Regions from separate parts of the Actinoplanes oblitus genome, predicted to be linked through region 1. Evidence: riboswitches for the same ligand, from Rfam matches in the RefSeq annotation. Region 1 holds a riboswitch; each other region holds the start of a gene.
What was found. A riboswitch is a leader RNA that binds a small molecule or an ion and turns the genes downstream of it on or off. The one in region 1 is predicted to bind cyclic di-AMP.

Region 1 (4,642 bases):
CCATGGAGCACCTGGTGGAGACGCCGGGCCGGCACGCGATCACCACCGAGGGGCACGGCGACTGGCTGCGCACCACGGTGGCCTGCCGGCTGGAGCCGGGGCAGAAGCTGCGGGTGGTCAAGCTGGCGGCGTACGGCTGGTCCAGCGTGCGCTCGCTGCCCGCCCTGCGCGATCAGGTCGGCGCCGCGCTGGCCAGCGCCCGGCTGGACGGCTGGGAGGGCCTGGTCCAGCAGCAGCGGGAGTACCTCGACGCCTTCTGGGACCACTCCGACGTGCGCGTCGAGGGTGACCCGGAGGTGCAGCAGGCGGTCCGCTTCGGTCTCTTCCACACGCTGCAGGCCGGTGCCCGGGCGGAGAAACGCCCGATCGGGTCCAAGGGCCTCACCGGTCCCGGGTACGACGGCCACACGTTCTGGGACGCCGAGACGTTCGTGCTGCCCGCGCTCACCTACACCCAGCCCTCGGCGGCGGCGGACGTGCTGCGCTGGCGGCACTCGACGCTGGACCTGGCCCGGGAGCGGGCGCAGACGCTGGGCCTGCAGGGTGCCGCGTTCCCGTGGCGGACCATCCGCGGCCAGGAGTGCTCCGGGTACTGGCCGGCCGGCACCGCGGGCTTCCACATCGCCGCGGACATCGCCGACGCGGTCCGGCGCTACGTCCAGGCCACCGGCGACTACGACTTCGAGCGTGAGGTCGGCCTGGAGCTGCTGGTGGAGACCGCCCGGCTGTGGCGCTCGCTGGGCCACCACGACCGGCACGGGCGGTTCCACATCGACGGCGTCACCGGGCCCGACGAGTACACGGCCGTGGTGAACGACAACATCTACACCAACCTGATGGCGCAGCAGAACCTGATGACCGCGGTGGAGGCCTGCAAGCGGCATCCGGACCTGGCGCGGCGCTTCGGGGTCGACGACGAGGAGGCGGCCTCCTGGCGGGACGCGGCGGCGGCCGTGCACATCCCGTACGACAAGGAGCTCGGCGTCCACCAGCAGTGCGAGGGCTTCACCCGGTTGCAGGAGTGGGACTTCGAGAACACCCCGCCGGAGGGCTACCCGCTGCTGCTCAACTACCCGTACTTCGACCTGTACCGCAAGCAGGTGGTCAAGCAGGCCGACCTGGTGATGGCGATGTACATCCGGGGGGACGCGTTCACCCCGGAGGAGAAGACCCGGAACTTCGCGTACTACGACGCGCGGACGGTCCGGGACTCGTCGTTGTCCGCCTGCATCCAGGCGGTGATGGCGGCCGAGACCGGGCACCTCGAGCTGGCCCACGACTATCTGGGCGAGGCCGCCCTGATGGACCTGCACGACCTGCACCAGAACGCGCGGGACGGCGTGCACGTGGCGTCGCTGGCCGGCTCCTGGATCGCACTGGTGGCCGGCCTGGGCGGGATGCGTGACTTCAACGGCCAGTTGTCGTTCGCGCCGCGGCTGCCCAGCCGGATCAACAACCTGGACTTCTCGCTGCTCTGGCGGGGGCTGCGGCTGCGGGTCAACGTCACCGCCGAGGAGGTCACCTACTCGCTGCGCAACGGCGGCGGCTCGGCCCGGCTCACCCTGCTGCACCACGGCAAGGAGATCGAGGTCACCCAGGTCCGCCCGGTGACCATGGCGATCCCGTCGGCCGGGCCGGCCGGCCCGGCACCGGCGCAGCCGGCCGGGCGTGCCCCGGTGCGGCGCGCGACGCCGCACCACTGAGACACCACGAGAGAACGGCCCCCGCCCGGACGGGTGGGGGCCGTTCTCATCAGGACTGACGTGACTACAGCAGCGACACGTGCACGTGGTCGGTGTGATCACTCGGACCGTGGTAGGCGTGCCAGTTGTTGGTCGCCGGGAACCAGATCTGCTTGTACCAGATGACGTAGTAGATGCCGAGCCGATCGGCGTTGCGCACCAGGAACGCGGTGAGGTCGTTGCCGTACCGCATCATCTTGGCGTTGCCGGTCGCCGACGAGAAGCCACTCTTCTGCAACGACCAGTCGCAGGCGCGGCCCTTCGGGTGCTCGAACGGGCCACCGTCGCGGTGGCAGCCGACGAACATGTTGAAGCCGGCCTTCTTCACCTCCTTGTAGAGGTGCAGGGTGCGCTTGGTGATGCAGCCGTCGGTGGTCGGGTCGTCCTGGTTGCAGGACTCCGGCGAGAAACCGCCGTCGGAGTTGCGCGGTGCCGGGGCGGCGGTCGGCGACTTGGCGTCGACGAACCCGGCGGTGATGGTCTTGTTGATGCCGGTGCCACCGCCGAGCAGTTCGAGCTGGTCCTCGGCCGAGTCGTGCAGCTTCTTCTGCACCGAGAGCTGCTGCTCCTGGTTCTTGACCTCGGCGTCGAGCCGGGTCTTGTCCGCGGTGATGTCCTGCAGCAGGGTGTTCAGCTCGTGCAGTTTCTCGTCGTGCAGCTTGTTGATCTCCTCCAGGCTGACCGCCTTGTCCAGGAAGTCGGCGGAGTCGCTGGCCCGCAGCAGGAAGCTCAGCGAGCTCAGGTTGCCGACCTGGTACTGCTGCTTGGCGATCGCGTTGACCTCGGGGACCAACTGGTCGCGCCGAGCCTCGGCGGTCTTGATCTGGGCGGCCAGCTGGATCTGGGTCTTCTTCGATTTCGCGACCGCTGCCTTGGCGTTCACGAACCGGCGGTTCGTGGCCTCGATCTGGTCGGAGAGGTCGTCGCTCGCCTCCCCTTCCTCAGCGGTCGTGCCGCTGCCTCCAGGGGCAGCGTGTGCCGGGGTGATCGGGGCCACGAATATGGCGGCGGTCACCAGCGGCGCCAGGGCAAGCGTCAGCCACCGGCGGGGACGTGCGGTCATCAACAATCCTTCCTTGTCACCGCCGACCGGGTTAGCTGACGGGTTCGGGACGGAAGCTATCCCTACCGCATGACGCGGATTCACCCCACCTACCTGGTTCCCCGGCTCACCTTTCGGTGATTAGGCGGCGGCCTGCCGGCAACTCGGGGGCGGTGCCGTCCTGGCAGGACCGGCGGCAAGCTTACCTGAGATAGCACGGGACATCAGGGTCCGGAAAAGGGCCAAAATAGTTACCGCACAACGACTTTCCGTAAGCGCATCACGACTGGTGACTGCGCCGTCGCGATGGGTGTGAGAACTGTCGATTCGTCGATCCGCTGAGGTATGGTCGTCCCGGTTCCCAGCCGGGAACCGCCGCCTAATCGCATAACGAGCGAGCCGGGGATCCATTTTTCTTCCGGGGCGAATCCGCATCCCGCGGTAGGGACCTTTCCTTCATCCCGAGCCCGTCAGCTAACCCGGCCGGCGGCCGACGGGAGGAAACAGCCAGTGCAGCATGTGACTGCGCGGCGACGATGGGCTGCCTTTCTAGCGCTCGTGGTCGCCGCATGTGGGATCGCCGGGGTCGCCGGACCGGCAGCCGCGGCGCCCCGGCCCCTGGCCGCGCCGGGGGAGTCCGGTGACGACGGCGAGGGTGGCAAGAAGGCCATGCTCGACAAGCTCGAAGAGGCCTCCAAGGGCTACCTGGCGGCCAAGGCGAAGCTCGCGAAATCCAAGCAGCAGCAGACCCAGCTGGCCGCCGAGCTGAAGAAGCTGGACGCGGCCCTCGGCCCGCAGCAGGTGACGCTCAACAAGTACGCCGAGCAGGCGTACACGATGGGCCGGCTCGGCCCGATCAGCGCGCTGCTCGGCGCCGACTCGTCGGCCGGCTTCCTGGACCGGGCCCAGCTGCTGACCACCGTGGCGGCCCGGCAGAACCAGGCGATCGCCGACCTGAAGAACACCCGGACCGACCGGCAGACGGCCAAGACCGGGATCGACGCGGCCATCATCGACCAGCAGAAGCAGGTCAACGTGATGGCCAAGCGCAAGGCGCAGGCCGAGAAGGCGCTCAAGGACGCCGATCAGGGCGACGCCGCCGATGACGACTCCGGCGGGGGCAGCAGTGCGGACGCCGACAAGCCGAGCGGCAACCTGGACGGCAGCTGCGTGCCCGACCCGACGACGGACGGCTGCATCAGCCCGCGCCTGCTGTACGCGATGAAGCAGGCGCAGAAGGCCGGCTTCACCCGCTACGTCGCCTGCTACCGCCCGCAGAACAGCGGGGAGCACCCGAAGGGCCGGGCCTGCGACTTCGCCGCCGACAAGAACGGTTTCGGCGGGGTGGCGACCGGGGCCAGCAAGACGTACGGCACCAACCTGGCGAACTACTTCATCCACAACTCGGACACGCTCGGCGTGCTCTACGTGATCTGGTTCAAACGGATCTGGTTGCCGAGCAGCGGGTGGAAGTCGTACAGCGGGGCCGGTGGCACGCCGTCGACCGACCACACCAACCACGTGCACCTTTCGGTGACGTAAGTCTCAGATCGGGAGCAGGCGGTGTCCGGCCATCTCCAGTTCGCCCTCGTGCCGGACGTTGACCGGGGTGCTCAGGCCGGACGCCGCGTCGTGCAGGACGACCGAGGCGCCGTCGATGCGATAGGTGCCGATCGCCCGCTTCCGGCGGCCGGCCACCTCGCCCGCGTACGTCCCGTCGGTGCGCAGCCGCAGCTCGACCGTGCCGTCCGGGCTGCGCCAGGCGCCCACGACGGCCGCGCCGGTCACCACCGTGGGCCGCGCCGGAACCGGCCCGAGGCCGGTGTCCGGCGTGCGGGCCATGGCGATGGCGAGCATG
Region 2 (4,642 bases), 1.5 Mb from region 1:
GGGAACACGTAAAGACAGCGCTCCTGCCCCTTCGTGATCACGACACCTCCCGCCAGCTCGTCACGGAACTTCGCCGGGAGAATCAGCCGGCCCTTCTCGTCCAGCCGAGGGGTGTGCGTGCCGAGGAACATCGGCCCCCACCCCTTTGCCGGGACGGCCGCTCCATCGCGGAGGAGTGGACCGTCTGTCAACTCGGGCCGGCAGGCTCTCGGTTCGGTCCCTCGGTCCTGCCACTGCGCCCCACTCTACTCCACTTCCCTCCACCTGCAACCCGAAAGGGACTGCTCGCGAGCCGTTTTCGCGGACGTAATCCCAGTTCACAGGCGGTGGCGCCGAGTGGAGGGCCAGAGCATGATCCACCAGGTCCGGTTTCCGACATCCGGCACAGCGGGGTCGATAACTCCGCCCGAAAAGGGCAGTTCAGCCCCTCGCCCAGCGCGGCGGGGAGGAAAGTGGAGCCCCGCGAGGGAGGAAGGTGGAGCCTCCGGCGCACACCTCAGCCCAGCCGGGTGGAACCTCCGGCGCACACCTCGACCCGGTTAGGTGGCCCCTCCGGCTGGCGGCTCGACCCAGTTGGGTGGAGTCTCCGGTGCGCGGCTCGACCCAGTCGGGTGGAGTCTCCGGCGGGCGGCTCGACCCGCTTGGGTGGAGCCTTCGGTGCGCGCCTCGGCCCGGTTGGTTAGAGCCTTGGTGCGCGGCTCGACCCGGTTAGGTGGAGCATCCAAGGTCGACCCGAGGCCATCACCACCGTCTTGCGCCTCACCCCGGAGCCCGGCCCCCGAACCACCATGCTCGTCCCGGCGGCACGGGTGCTTCCCCCGTTGTGCCTGCCGAGCCCTTGGTCATCACCTCGCCCAAAGCCCCCGCCGCCCGGACCAACCCCCAGCTGGTCTCCACAGCCCTATCCCCGGCCCGGACACAACCCCCATGCCCAGCCGAGAACCATGGGCTGGCACTCACGGCCCTATCCCGAGCCCGGACACCACCCCCACCACCAGCCGAGAACCACGAGCTGGCACTCACGGCCCCATCCCGAGCCCGGACACCGCCCCCACCACCAGCCCAGAAACCCGAGCTGGCAACCACGGCCCCATCCCAAGCCCGGACACCACCCCCACGACCAGCCGCACGGTGTGGAGGCGGGGGCGGCGCTGCCGAAGGGCGGGCGTACCGGGAATGTCGGACTGCGGCCGGGGAGCGGGCAGCGGACCGGAACCCGTTGCACACCTCGACCTGACCAGGGCGCCAGCGGACCGCGACTGGCGGCCGGAACCGTGACCCACCGCCCCCTGGCCTGGCGACCACACCGCAACCAACCACGGACCGCAACCGGCGGCCAGGACCGTGACCCACCGCCCCCTGGCCTGGCGACCACACCGGCGACCGACCACGGACCGCGACTGACGGCCGGAGCCTTGACCCACCCTGGCCTGGCAACCACACCGGCGACCGACCACGGCCGTAACCGGCGGCCAGGACCGCGACCCCGGGGCCGGACCACGCTCCGGACCCGGGAACGCCAGTGGGGCGCGACCCGATCCGGGTCGCGCCCCACTGGCGGTGTGTCCTTACTTACTACGCGCTATCAGGCGACCAGGCGCCGCACGACGTAGTTGCTGCCGTAGATCTTGTGCTTCCCGACCCGGGCGCCCGTGTGCGGCGAGTCGTACATGTACCCGCCGCCGGCGTAGATGCCCGCGTGGTACCCGTACGACCCGGACCGGAAGACGATCAGGTCGCCGACGCGCTTGCTCGACTTGCTGACCGCCTTGCCGTACTTCTGCTGCGAGTTCGCCTTGTGCGGCAGGCTCTTGCCGGCCGCCTTCTTGTACACGTAGCTGGTGTACCCGGAGCAGTCGAACCGCTTGGGCCCGGCGGCACCGAACAGGTAGAGCGCGCCCTTGTGCTTCTTGGCCTCGGCGAGGATCTTGGCCCCGCTGGCCTTGAGCGTGATCTTCGCCTTACCGGAGGCGGTCTGCTGGTAGCCGCTGCCGGTGAAGAGCGCGCGGACGTAGACGCTGGAGCCGACGCCCTTCTGGTCGGGACGGGCCGCCAGGGTGACCGCACCGTTGCGCACGGTCTTGGTGTCCCAGGTGACCCATTTGCTGGAGCGCCAGGCCTGCAGCCGGACCGTGCCCTTGGCGACCTTGCCGGTGCGCGGGTCGATGACCTTGGCGGTGAGCTTGAGGGTGGAGCCCCAGGGGAGCTTCCGGTTGTTGACCGAAGCGGTCAACCTGGGCTTGGCCTTGGCAGCCGCCGCGGTGGTGGCGGTGACGGCGCTCGCGACCGGGGTGGTGGACGCGGCCGCCGGCGAGGCTCCAACGAGCTGGCCGGCGCAGAGGCAGAGACCCAGGGACAGTGCGATGGTACCGGCGCCGGACATGCGGCGGCCACGGCTCGAACTGTGTTCGTGCACGGTTGAGAAATCCCTCCGGCACGCCTGCGAGGTTAGCTGTCGGGTTCGGGCGGGAAGGCTTGCCCGGCCACCGTGGTGGCTTCACCCCAAGGTCCGAACCGGTACGCCGTCGTGGGGCACGGCGCTGTGGTGCGGACCGGAAAGTGGGTTCCCCGTCCCTGCCCCCTGATGCCTTGTCAGCTTTCTGGAACTGCGTGGTCGCGTCGACCAGCCCGGGGCAGGGCTCGGCGTGAACCGGTGCGGCGCGACCGGCGAGCGGTTGCCGCCGGTGAATCTTTGGTACCCGACTTCGCCGATGATCGTCAGACGCCAGTTAGTCACCCAGCGTATTCGGCACACCGATTGCTGTCCCATTTGTTGCGTCCACAAGACAAATGTCATTACCCGGAGCACCTGATCAACTACATTCCGTCGAATGGAGCCAGTGAACCAGAACACACAATTTCTCCCGGGGTAATCCCCTAGGGATCCCGAAACGGTGACTCAGCGGCGCAAACGTGGTAATCCCCACGGGGCTGAACCCTTGCCATTGAGCCGCGGGCCTTCCGGCAACTCGACGTAACCCTGGGGTCCGGTACCCTCGCTGGCGTGACGGACGGGAAGATGCCCCTGCGGGCCATAGTCGCGACCACTGCGTCGAAGACCGCGGCCGCGCTCTCCAGGGCCGCGGGACGCGGCGACGGATCGGTGATCGGCGGCTGGATCGGCCTCAAGATCGATCCGGATCTGCTGGCCCACCTGTCGTCCGGCCGGGCTGTCGCCCTGGTCTCCGGCACCAACGGCAAGACCACCACCACGCGCCTCACCGCGGCCGCCGTCGGCGTGCTCGGCCGGGTCGCGACCAACGGGTACGGCGCCAACATGCCCACCGGCCACACCTCCGCGCTGGCGAAGGAGGGGCACACCCCGTTCGCCGTGCTGGAGGTCGACGAGCACTACCTGGCCCAGGTGATCGACTCCACCCGGCCCAAGGTGGTGGCGCTGCTCAACCTCTCCCGCGACCAGCTGGACCGGGCCAAGGAGGTGGCGATGATGGCGCAGCTGTGGAAGACCGCGCTGGCCGGCCACCCCGAGATCCGGGTGGTGGCCAACGCGGACGACCCGATGGTGGTCTGGGCCGCCGTGAGCAGCCCACAGGTCACCTGGTTCAGCGCGGGTCAGCGCTGGCACGACGACTCGTTCGTGTGCCCGGAGAGCGGGCACCCGATCGAGCGGGCCGACGGTGACTGGTGGTGCACCGGCTGCCCGCTGCGCCGCCCCGTCCCGCAGTGGGTGGTGGAGGAGGACGGCGTCATCGACCCGCGCGGCGACTGGCACCTGGTGAAGCTCCAGCTCCCCGGCAAGGTCAACCTGGGTAACGCGGCCACCGCCCTCGCGGTCGCCGGTGAGTTCGGGGTCCGCCCGATCGAGGCCCTCCCCCGGCTCTCCCGGGTGACCTCCATCGCCGGGCGGTACGCGCAGGTCGACCGGGACGGCCGCAACATCCGGCTGCTGCTCGCCAAGAACCCGGCGAGCTGGCTGGAGGCGTTCGACATGGCCGACCAGGCGCCGACGCTGCTCTCGATCAACGCGCGGGACCCCGACGGGCTGGACACCTCGTGGCTGTGGGACGTCGACTTCGCCCCGCTGCGCGACCGGCCGGTGCTGATCACCGGGGACCGGGCGTACGACCTGGCCGTCCGGCTCGAGGTGAACCGGGTGCCGTTCCAGCACGTACAAAGCTTCGACCAGGCGCTGGCGGCGGTCCCGCCCGGCCGCCTCGAGGTGATCGCCAACTACACGGCGTTCCAGGACATCCGCGCGGTGCTCGACCGTGTCAACTGAACCCAACACCGAGGTCAAGGCATGAACGACAGCACGCTGCGGATCGTCTGGATCTACCCGGATCTGCTCTCCACCTACGGCGACCGGGGCAACCTGCTGATCCTGGCGCACCGGGCGGCCGCCCGCGGCATCCCGGTGGAGACCTACGAGGTCCGCTCCGACATGCAGATGCCGACCACCGCCGACATCTACCTGATCGGCGGCGGTGAGGACGGCCCCCAGTCGCTGGCCGCCCAGCGCCTGATCGCCGACGGCGGGCTGCACCGCGCCGTCAACCAGGGCGCCTCGGTCCTGGCCATCTGCGCGGGTTACCAACTGTTCGGTCACTCGTTCTTCGCCAAGGGGACCAAAGTTGCGGGCCTCGGCCTGCTCGACATCTCCTCGGACCGGGGCGAGACCCGG
Region 3 (4,642 bases), 2.6 Mb from region 1:
GGCAGCAGCGGCGCGAGCAGCAGGATCCGCCTGGCCCAGCCGGGTACTCCGGCGCCCATCTGCAGGACCGCCGGGAGGAACGCGAGCCGCACCTTCCGGTCCGACGAGGCCCAGAGGTAGTACGCCGCCAGCACCATCCCGGCGATCCCGGCACCCATCATCAACCGGAACGTCCAGAACGCCACCGGGATCATCGGCACGTAGCTGCCCGGCCCGAACTGCGTCACGTACTGCGCCTGGAGGTCGTCGATCCCCTGCACGGTCCCGTCGAACGACCCGGTGCCCAGGAAGGACAGCAGCCGGGGGATCTCCACGGTGAGGAACGGCTTGTCGTGCCCGAGCTTCCCGAGTGCGAGCACCGAGAACGGCGCCCCGGTGGTGGTCTCGTAGAGCGCCTCGGCGGCCGCCATCTTCATCGGCTGCACCGCCGTCATCACCTTGCCGAGGTGGTCACCGGTCAGCGCGGTGAGCGCCCCGCCGATCAGCGTCAGCCACGCGCCGAGCCGGGCCAGCTGCCGGAAACCGGCGTCCGCGGACAGCCGCCACACCCCGATGGCGAGCAGCAGGCCGCCCCCGGCCATCGCCGCGCCGGCCATCGTGTGCGGGAACGCGGCGAGCACCACCTCGTTGGTCATCAGCGCGGCGAAGCTGGTCAGGTGCGCGCGCCCGGTGGCGGCGTCCAGCTCGTAGCCGACCGGGTTCTGCATGAAGGAGTTGGCCGCCAGGATGATGTACGCCGACAGCAGTGTCCCGGCCGCGACCACGACGATGGTCGCCGCGTGCAGCTTGCGGGGCAGCCGTCCCCAGCCGAAGTACCAGAGCGCGAGGAACGTCGCCTCCAGGAAGAACGCGAGCATCCCCTCGACGGCGAGGGTCGGCCCGAACACGTCGCCGTAGAACTTGGCGAACGCGCTCCAGCCGAGCCCGAACTGGAACTCCTGGACGAGCCCGGTGACCACGCCGACCGCGAACGTGACGATCAGCAGCTTGCCGACGAACTTCGTCAGGTCCTGATACCTCTGCTCGCCGGAGCGCAGCCAGGCCAGATGCAGCCCGGCCGCGACCGCCGACAGGCTGATCGACAGCGGCACGAACAGGTAGTGATAGATCGTCACCACGGCGAACTGCAGCCGGGTCAGGTCGAGCACGTCCATCGGGTGTCCCCTCTACGACTCTTCGTAGTAGATACTACGAGACGTAGTACTACTGGCCCTAGTAGGATGGGTCACATGGCACTTGGAGATCTTGAGCGGGAGGTCATGACGCAGTTGTGGGACGCTCCCGAGCCGCTGACAGTGCGACAGGTGCACGAGAACATAAGTAAGAGTCGGGATCTGGCGTACACGACGGTCATGACGGTCCTGGACCGGCTGTCGAAGAAGAAGATGGTCGTCCAGACAAAGGCCGACCGGGCGTACCGGTACGCCGCGGCGCAGACGCGCGAGGAGATGACGGCGGCCGTCATGCTCGACGCCTTGAGCGCGTCACCCGATCGGGACGCCGCGCTGGCATACTTCCTCGGTCAGCTACCGCCCGGCGCGATCCGAGCCGCCCTGGACGCCACACCGAAAGAGACGTGACAGCACTCCTCCTGGGAGCCCTCGGGCTGACCCTCTCGCTGGTCGTCCCGGGCATCCTGGCCGGCGCCCGCTGGCCGGACCGTGCCCCGGTCGCCGCCGTCCTGCTCTGGCAGGCGCTCACCCTGACCGCTGTGCTCTGCGCGCTCGGGGTGGTGCTGGCCGCCCCGGAGGAGCTGACCCGGGCGGCCGGTGCCGATCACCCGTGGACCGTCGCGGCGCTGCTGTTCTCGCTGGCGGTGGCGGCCACCATCGTGATCCGGCTGCTGATCTCACTGATCCGGGTGAGCGTCCGGGCCCGTGCCCGCCGGGAGCGGCACCGGACCCTGGTCGACCTGCTGGACCGGGTGGAACGGCACCGGGAGCTGGGCGGTGCCGAGGTGCGGGTGCTGGACGGGGCGCTGCCCCTGGCGTACTGCGTGCCCGGCCGGGAGCCGCGGGTGGTGCTCAGCGACGCGGTGCTGCGGATCCTCGACCGCGAGCAGGTGGACGCGGTGCTCGCGCACGAGCAGGCGCACCTGCGGCACCGGCACGAGCTGGTGATGGAGTCGTTCACCGCGTTCTACCGGGCGGTGCCGCGCCCGCTGCGGTCCCGGGCGCCGCTCGACGCGGTGCACCTGCTGCTGGAGATGGTGTCCGACGACGCTGCCCGGCGGCGTACCGGGGCGGCCCCGCTGCGCGCCGCGCTGGCCCGGCTCTCCGACGCCGTACCGCTCGCGGAGGAGGTCCCGGACGACCCGGCGGGTGAATCCCGCTCCCGCAGGCTTGCCCGGCTGACCGGTCCGGCACCCACCTCGACGGGCCTGTCGGTGCTCGCCGGACTCGCCGCGGCCGGTCTCCTGGTGTTACCCACGGTGATCCTGGTGGTGCCCTGGCTCGGCCAGGCCCTGGAGGCGTGGCCATTCCGGTCACTGTGAGTGCCGGGCGCTGTGCGCGCGGTTTCGCCGCGCGGGCAAGCTTCATTTGCCCGCATGATCCGAGTACGGTGGTCCCCGGTTCGGCAGCCCCCCATCGTCCATCCGGCCGATCTGACGAACCACCGCCCAATCGCCGCGACGGCGAGCCGGGGACCCAGGTAGGTGGGGTGAAGCCGTTGGAGAGCGGCCGGGCGTGCTTCCCGCCCGAACCCGTCAGCTAACCCGGTCGGCGGCCGAGTGGAAGAAAGGACAACGCACCTACGTGAAGCGCGTACTACGCGGCCTGCTCTGTGCGGTTGCCGCTGCCGGACTCGTTGTCACCGGACCTGTCGTTGCCCACGCCACGCCCTCGCCGTCCAGCGTCGAGGACCAGATCGACAAGCAGTGGAACGAACTCGAGCCGGTGATCGAGGACTTCAACGACACCCACGGGAAGCTGCTCAAGCTGCAGAAGCAGCAGAAGCAGCTGAACAAGACGCTCGCTCCGCTGCAGAAACAAGTGGACGTGGCACTGGCCGAAGTCCGCGGCCTCGCGTCGGACGCCTACATGCAGGGTCCGCCGAGCGCCATGGGCGCGATTCTGAGCGGTTCGCCGACCGGCCTGACCGAGAAGCTCTCGCTCCTCGAGCAGCTGGCCGCCAACCGCCGCGAGTCGATCAGCGGTGTCGTGAAGCTGCGCGACAAGTACGCCGCTGACAAGGAGAAACTGGACGCTCTGGCGTCCGAGATCGCCACTCGGGACACCGACCTCAAGACCAAGAAGTCGGCGATCGAGAAGGAGATCACCGCCCTGCAGAAACTGCGGGTGAAGGCGTACGGCAAGGCCGACGACGGGCCGTACAAGACCGGGCCGTGCCCGGTCGACTACACCAACGACATCGGTGGCCGGGCCGCGCAGAAGGCCTGCGACCTGATCGGCAAGCCCTACGTCTTCGGTTCCGAGGGTCCGGACAGCTACGACTGCTCGGGCCTGACGAAAGAGGCGTGGGCGTCCGTCGGCGTGCACCTCGAGCACTACACGAAGGATCAGTGGGGTTCCACGAAACCGGTGAGCCGCAGTGAGTTGAGACCCGGTGACCTGGTCTTCTACTACTCCGATGTGCACCATGTGTCCATCTACATCGGTGGTGGCATGGTGGTGCACGCGCCGCACACGGGCGACCACGTGCGGATGGCGACCATCGATCGTGGTCCGATCGCCGGCTATCGCCGGCCCGCGGGCTAGGCCCTCGGTCCAGGTGACACAACCGCTCCCGGTTTCCGCCGGGAGCGGTTGCTTTTTCAGACCCTTCGCGTACGGCGGGAAGCCCCGGCCAGCACCTTGCGCAGCAGCGCCGCCAGCTCGTCGCGCTCTCTCGCGCTCAGTGGCGCCAGCAACTCGTCCTGGATCGCCGCCGCCCGCTCCGCCAGCTCGTGCGCCCGCTCCCGGCCCGGCTCGGTCACCGTGATGACGTTGCGCCGCCGGTCGCCGAGATCGGGGGAGCGCGCCACGTAGCCGTCGGCGGCCAGCTCGTTGAGCGCGCCCACCAGGTCGCTCAGGTGGACGCCGGTCCGTCGCCCGAGGGCCGCCTGGCTGGCCGGGCCGTCGGCGATCAGCGACTCCAGCAGCCGGTAGTGGTAACCGCGCGCGCCCACCTCGGCGAACCCGTCGCCGACCAGCCGGTGCGCGTGCGCGGCGGCCTGTGTCAGCAGCCAGCTCGGTAGATGGTCCATGTGTCCACCATAACATTGGACGAACTAACGTTAGGCCGACTAACGTTAGCCGCATGAATGAATTCCGGATCCGGCTGCCGCAGTCCGACCTCGACGACCTCACCGACCGGCTCTCCCGCACCCGCTGGCCCGACGAGCTGCCCGGCGCCGGCGACGAGTACGGCATCCCGCTCGCCCGGGTTCGCGCCCTCGCCGACCAGTGGCTGACGTTCGACTGGCGCGCCCACGAGACCGAGCTCAACGCGTACCCGCAGTTCGTCACGGAGATCGGCGGCGACCGGGTCCACTTCATGCACCTGCGCAACGCCGACCCGCACGCCCTGCCGATAGTGCTGACCCACGGCTGGCCCGGCTCCACCGTCGAGTTCCTGGACGTCGTCGACCGGCTCGCCGAGCACTTCCACGTGGTCGTCCCGGCCATCCCCGGCTTCGGGC
Region 4 (4,642 bases), 190 kb from region 1:
CTGGGGCGACGGCAGCGCGGCGGAGACGCTCGAGGCCGGTGCCACCAAGGCGGCTCACGCGTACGCCGCGGCCGGCAGCTACACGATCACGGTGGCGCTGACCGACGAGGCCGGCAACACCGCGACCGTCTCCGGCGGCACCGTGGTGGTGGCCGCCCAGACCGGCAAGTACACACTGGACAAGTGCCTGGCGTGGTCCGGCGAGACGGTCACCGTGCAGCCCAGCGGGGTCACCGGTGCCGACAGCTTCCGGGTCAACTGGGGTGACGGCACGGTCGGCGGCCTGACCCACGCGTACGCCAAGGGTGGCAGCTTCACCGTCACCGTGACCCCGGTCAACGCGGCCGGCGCCGGTCAGACCGTCAAGGTCGGCTCGGTGCTGGTGGTCAAGGACATCATCGCCCCGGTGGCCGGTCTGACCCTGCCCCGGGACGCCGACCGGGCAGCCTCCTGGCAGCAGGTCAACGGCACTGTCGTCGACCTCGGCTCGGGTGTCGACACCGTCTCGGTGAAGCTGATCGAGCAGCGGTCCGGCAAGTGGTACTACTACGCGGCCGGTACCTGGACCGTCGCCTCCTCGGAGAAGGACGCGTCGGCTCGCGCCACGGCGGTGAACGCGCTGCTCGACCCGTTCTTCGGGTGGCACGCTGCGGTCTCCGGTGTCGACAAGGGCACGCTGAAGGTCTCCTGGTGGGCGACCGACAAGGCGGGCAACCAGTCGTTCGTCGCGACCCACACACAGCGGATCACGAAGTAGTCCCGCTGTCGTAGTTCCGCCGGCAGCCCCCGTCGCGTCGCGGCGGGGGCTGCCGTCATGTCGCGGTCAGCGGAAGGCCGCGTCGCAGTGACGCAGGAAGGCGGACAGCGCCGGACTTGCCCGGTCCTGCCAGACCAGCGCGAGCAGCGCCGCGATGCCGACCCCGTCGACCGGGATGCTGACCAGGTCCGGATGCGCGGCGGCAATCGACTCGCTGAGCACGGCGACCCCCAGGCCGCGGCGGGCCAGGCCGGCCACGGTGTCCGGCGAGGTGGCGACGAGCGCGACCGCCGGTCGCAGCCCGGTCACCCCGGCGAAGGCCCGATCCAGAACGTCCCGGATGCCGGTCCCTTCCGGCAGGCAGATTATTTCGTACGCGGTGAGCCCGGTGACAGTGACACTGCCCCGAGCAGCGAGTTCACTGCCTGGCGCGGTCAGCGCCACCAGACGCTCGCTCGCGATGATCCGGGAGGCGAGATGGTCGGGTGGCTCGCCGGCCAGCCCGGCCAGGGCGACGTCGAGGCTGCCGGCGCGCACCCCGGCGACCAGGTGATCCGAGTTCGCCTCGGCCAGCTCCAGCTCGATGCCGGGATGCTCACGGTGGAACCCGGCGAGCGCGTCGAACAGCGGCGCCACCTCGCAGCCGATCACCATCCCGATGGTCAGCCGGCCCCGGACCAGCCCCTTGACGTCGTCGATCGCGTCCCGCAGGTCCAGTGTCGAATCGAGTGCCGCCCGGGCGTGCCGCAGCGCCGCCGAGCCGGCCTCGGTCAGCCGGGCAACCCGGCCGCTGCGGTCGAAGAGCTCCGCGCCGAGCTCCTGCTCCAGCGCCTTGATCTGGGCACTCACCCCGGACTGGGTGATGTGCACCCGGGTCGCGGCCCGGGTGAAGCTGCCGGTCTCGGCGACCGCGACGAAGTACTCCAGCTGCCGCAGATCCATGAGTCCTGATTGTAGTAGGTATGAAAACCATTCGTTGGACTTGTGGAGCCACGCGCGGCAAGGTGGAGTCATGAGCGAACGAGAGAAGGCAATGCACCCGGAGGACTTGACCCGTTTGTTCGTCGAGCGCGCCAATGCCAAAGACGCCGAGGGCCTCGCGCTGCTGTATGAGGAGGACGCCGTGATGGCCTATCCGCCAGGCAGCGAGACCGTCGGCCGCGCCGCGATCCAGAAGCTGTGGGCGGAGCTCCTGCCGAAAATGCCGGCTTTCGAGCCCGAGACCCCGCTGCCCACGCTGATCAGCGGCGACCTGGCCCTCACCTCGACCCCGCCGAAAGACGGAGCCGGGGCGCGGGCACAGGTCGTCCGCCGTCAGCCCGACGGCTCCTGGTTGCGCGTGCTGGACCACCCGGAGCTGGGTCGGTCCTGACCTCAGATCGCCAGAGGCTGGCCCACCCGAAGCCGGTTCGGGCTGCTCAGGCGACTCGCATTGGCGCGGTAAAGGGCCTTCCATCCGCCCTTGACGCGGTAACGCGCGGCGATGCCGGACAGGGTGTCGCCGCGCCTCACCACGTAGGTGCGGGTCGCCTTCAGCGGCGTCGTGTAGGACGCCAGGCGGTAGGGGCCCACCGACGTGCTCTTACGCGCCTTGGTGAGGCCGCGACGTCCGCATGTGGGCCAGGCACCGATGCCCTGGTTGCGCAGCACCCGCTCGGCGACCAGGATCTGCTCGCTCTTGGAGGCCAGATTGGCGGTGGAGCCGTATTTGCTGCCGCCGTGCGCCCGCCAGGTGCCCCGGCTGAACTGCAAACCGCCGTAATAGCCATTCCCGGTGTTGATTCTCCAGTTTCCACCGGATTCGCACTTGGCCACGGCGTCCCAGTTCACGTTCGGGGCGGCGCTGGCCGGGGACGCCTCGACGGCGAGCAGGCCGATGGCGCCGGCCAGGCCGGCCATGGCGATGCCGAGAGTGCGCTTGAGAGTGGTGCGCTTGCTCTGTGCGGGCCGATTCAGGGCGCGCGGGGACTGGGCTCGCCGGGACAGGGCACGACGAACCCGCTTGTTCAGGTGAAGCATGAAGTTTTCCTCCACGCCTGCGAGGTGAGCTGTCGGGTTCGGGCCGAGGAGCCCGGCCGCTTGAAGTGCGGCTTCACCCCGAGGTGCGCTCCGGAGAGCGCGCCGAGGAACTGTGGGTCCCCCGCTCCATGCCTGTGGGTTGTTGACCGTGACCAGCAGGCAGGACTCGGCGTTCCGGCCACGGTGTCCGCGAATTGCGGACTGTCGACGGTAGCCACCGCTTCATGGAACTGACCAAGACCGGAAGCGGGGCCGGTGACTTTGTTCTCACAAATTAGCCGCTTTGATCTTCCTTTGTGTGACTAACTCCCCGAGTTCTTGAGTCGCGCCGGGACTTGCCACCACCGTGGTCCACCATGCGGGGGAAAAGCCCGACGGGGCGGGATTGTCAGCGTCCGCAGTGGGTAAAGAGAGCCTGCTTTTTGGAGTTTCACCCGCATGCCGTTCCGGCGTGATCGGCGGCCCGGGCGCGCTCCTCCCGCACACCGTGCGCCTCTGCCCTGGGCGCGATCGGGGCGACAGACGCATTTTGGCTGCATGGCGCGATCTTTGTTACCCACGGGTTGCCTACGAGCCAGGCATAGGGTGCACAATCTCCGACCATGAGCGATCTCCCCCGAGACTTCGACGTCGTCGTCTACGGCGCCACCGGCTTTGTCGGGGCACTGGTGGCGAAACACCTCGCCGGGCACGCGCCGGCCGGCACCCGCATCGCCCTGGCGGGGCGCTCCGCCGCGAAACTGGCGGACGTCAAGTCCCGGCTGAACGTCGACTGGCCGGTCCTGATCGCCGACGCCGCGGACGCCGAAGCGCTGGCCACGGTCGCCGCCCGCACACGCGTGGTCATCACGACGGTCGGGCCGTACGCCAAGTACGGGCGTCCGCTCGCGCACGCCTGCGCCGCCGCCGGCACCGACTACGTCGATCTGACCGGAGAAGTGCTGTTCGCCCGGGACAGCATCGACGAGAACCACGAGCTCGCTCGCAGCACCGGTGCGCGGATCGTCCACTCCTGCGGCTTCGACTCCATTCCGTCCGATCTCGGCGTGCACGTGCTGCACCAGCGGGTCGAACAGGACGGCGCGGGCGAACTCACCGAGACCACGCTGGTGGTGACCAGCATGAGCGGCGGGTTCAGCGGCGGGACGATCGACTCGATGCGCAACCAGGTCGACGTACTGAAAAAGGAGCCGTCGCTGCGCAAGGTGGCCGGCAGTCCCTACTCGCTGAGCCCGGACCGGCACGCCGAGCCGAAGCTGGGCCGGCAGAGCGACATGGACACGATCCCCGCCTCCGAGGTGCACCCGAAACTGCGGGGCCGGCTCGCCCCGTTCGTGATGGCCTCCTACAACACCCGGGTGGTGCGGCGGACCAACGCGCTGCGCGGCTGGGCGTACGGTCGCGGTTTCAGATATCGCGAGGCGATGAGCGTCGGCGCCTCGCCGCTCTCCCCGCTCCTGGCCATCGGCACCAAGCTCGGCCTGGGCGCCCTGGTCGCCGGCCTCGCGGTGCCGCCCACCCGCTACCTGCTGGACCGCGTCCTGCCCAAGCCCGGCGAGGGCCCGAGCGAGAAGGTCCAGCAGAACGGGCACTTCACCATGGACATCTTCACCACGACGACCACCGGCGCCCGGTACACGGCCCGGGTCCGCGCCAAGGGCGACCCCGGTTACGCCGCGACAGCGGTCATGCTCGGCGAGTCCGCGCTGGCCCTGGTCCTGGACCGGGACGCCCTCCCGCCGTCGGAGGGCGGCGTCCTCACCCCGGCGACGGCCATCGGCGACGCCCTGGTGAACCGGCTCCGGGCGGCTGGCTTCGAGATCACCGCTCGCAAGGTGTAGCTGCTGACGGCGGATCGCCGCGGTT

Region 2: it holds a riboswitch for cyclic di-AMP, as region 1 does, so the genes downstream of both, Actob_RS08545 (C40 family peptidase) here and Actob_RS01760 (coiled-coil domain-containing protein) in region 1, are expected to answer to the same signal.
Region 3: it holds a riboswitch for cyclic di-AMP, as region 1 does, so the genes downstream of both, Actob_RS13245 (C40 family peptidase) here and Actob_RS01760 (coiled-coil domain-containing protein) in region 1, are expected to answer to the same signal.
Region 4: it holds a riboswitch for cyclic di-AMP, as region 1 does, so the genes downstream of both, Actob_RS02550 (LysM peptidoglycan-binding domain-containing protein) here and Actob_RS01760 (coiled-coil domain-containing protein) in region 1, are expected to answer to the same signal.

What each region holds. Positions count from the first base shown of each region.
Region 1 is NZ_CP126980.1:382,699-387,340, forward strand. Features, by position in the region: gene Actob_RS01755 (glycoside hydrolase family 65 protein) at 1-1,703, shown strand, start outside; gene Actob_RS01760 (coiled-coil domain-containing protein) at 1,768-2,805, opposite strand; cyclic di-AMP (ydaO/yuaA leader) riboswitch at 2,811-2,942, opposite strand; cyclic di-AMP (ydaO/yuaA leader) riboswitch at 3,151-3,289, shown strand; gene Actob_RS01765 (coiled-coil domain-containing protein) at 3,343-4,326, shown strand; gene Actob_RS01770 (hypothetical protein) at 4,330-4,642, opposite strand, start outside.
Region 2 is NZ_CP126980.1:1,854,834-1,859,475, reverse strand. Features, by position in the region: gene mraZ (division/cell wall cluster transcriptional repressor MraZ) at 1-131, opposite strand, end outside; gene Actob_RS08545 (C40 family peptidase) at 1,586-2,383, opposite strand; cyclic di-AMP (ydaO/yuaA leader) riboswitch at 2,423-2,608, opposite strand; gene Actob_RS08540 (Mur ligase family protein) at 3,020-4,240, shown strand; gene Actob_RS08535 (type 1 glutamine amidotransferase) at 4,262-4,642, shown strand, end outside.
Region 3 is NZ_CP126980.1:2,958,841-2,963,482, forward strand. Features, by position in the region: gene Actob_RS13230 (cytochrome ubiquinol oxidase subunit I) at 1-1,154, opposite strand, end outside; gene Actob_RS13235 (BlaI/MecI/CopY family transcriptional regulator) at 1,230-1,580, shown strand; gene Actob_RS13240 (M56 family metallopeptidase) at 1,577-2,494, shown strand; cyclic di-AMP (ydaO/yuaA leader) riboswitch at 2,608-2,741, shown strand; gene Actob_RS13245 (C40 family peptidase) at 2,757-3,719, shown strand; gene Actob_RS13250 (MarR family winged helix-turn-helix transcriptional regulator) at 3,776-4,207, opposite strand; gene Actob_RS13255 (epoxide hydrolase family protein) at 4,261-4,642, shown strand, end outside.
Region 4 is NZ_CP126980.1:571,871-576,512, forward strand. Features, by position in the region: gene Actob_RS02535 (ExeM/NucH family extracellular endonuclease) at 1-757, shown strand, start outside; gene Actob_RS02540 (LysR family transcriptional regulator) at 824-1,699, opposite strand; gene Actob_RS02545 (YybH family protein) at 1,791-2,129, shown strand; gene Actob_RS02550 (LysM peptidoglycan-binding domain-containing protein) at 2,132-2,776, opposite strand; cyclic di-AMP (ydaO/yuaA leader) riboswitch at 2,776-2,950, opposite strand; gene Actob_RS02555 (saccharopine dehydrogenase family protein) at 3,379-4,617, shown strand.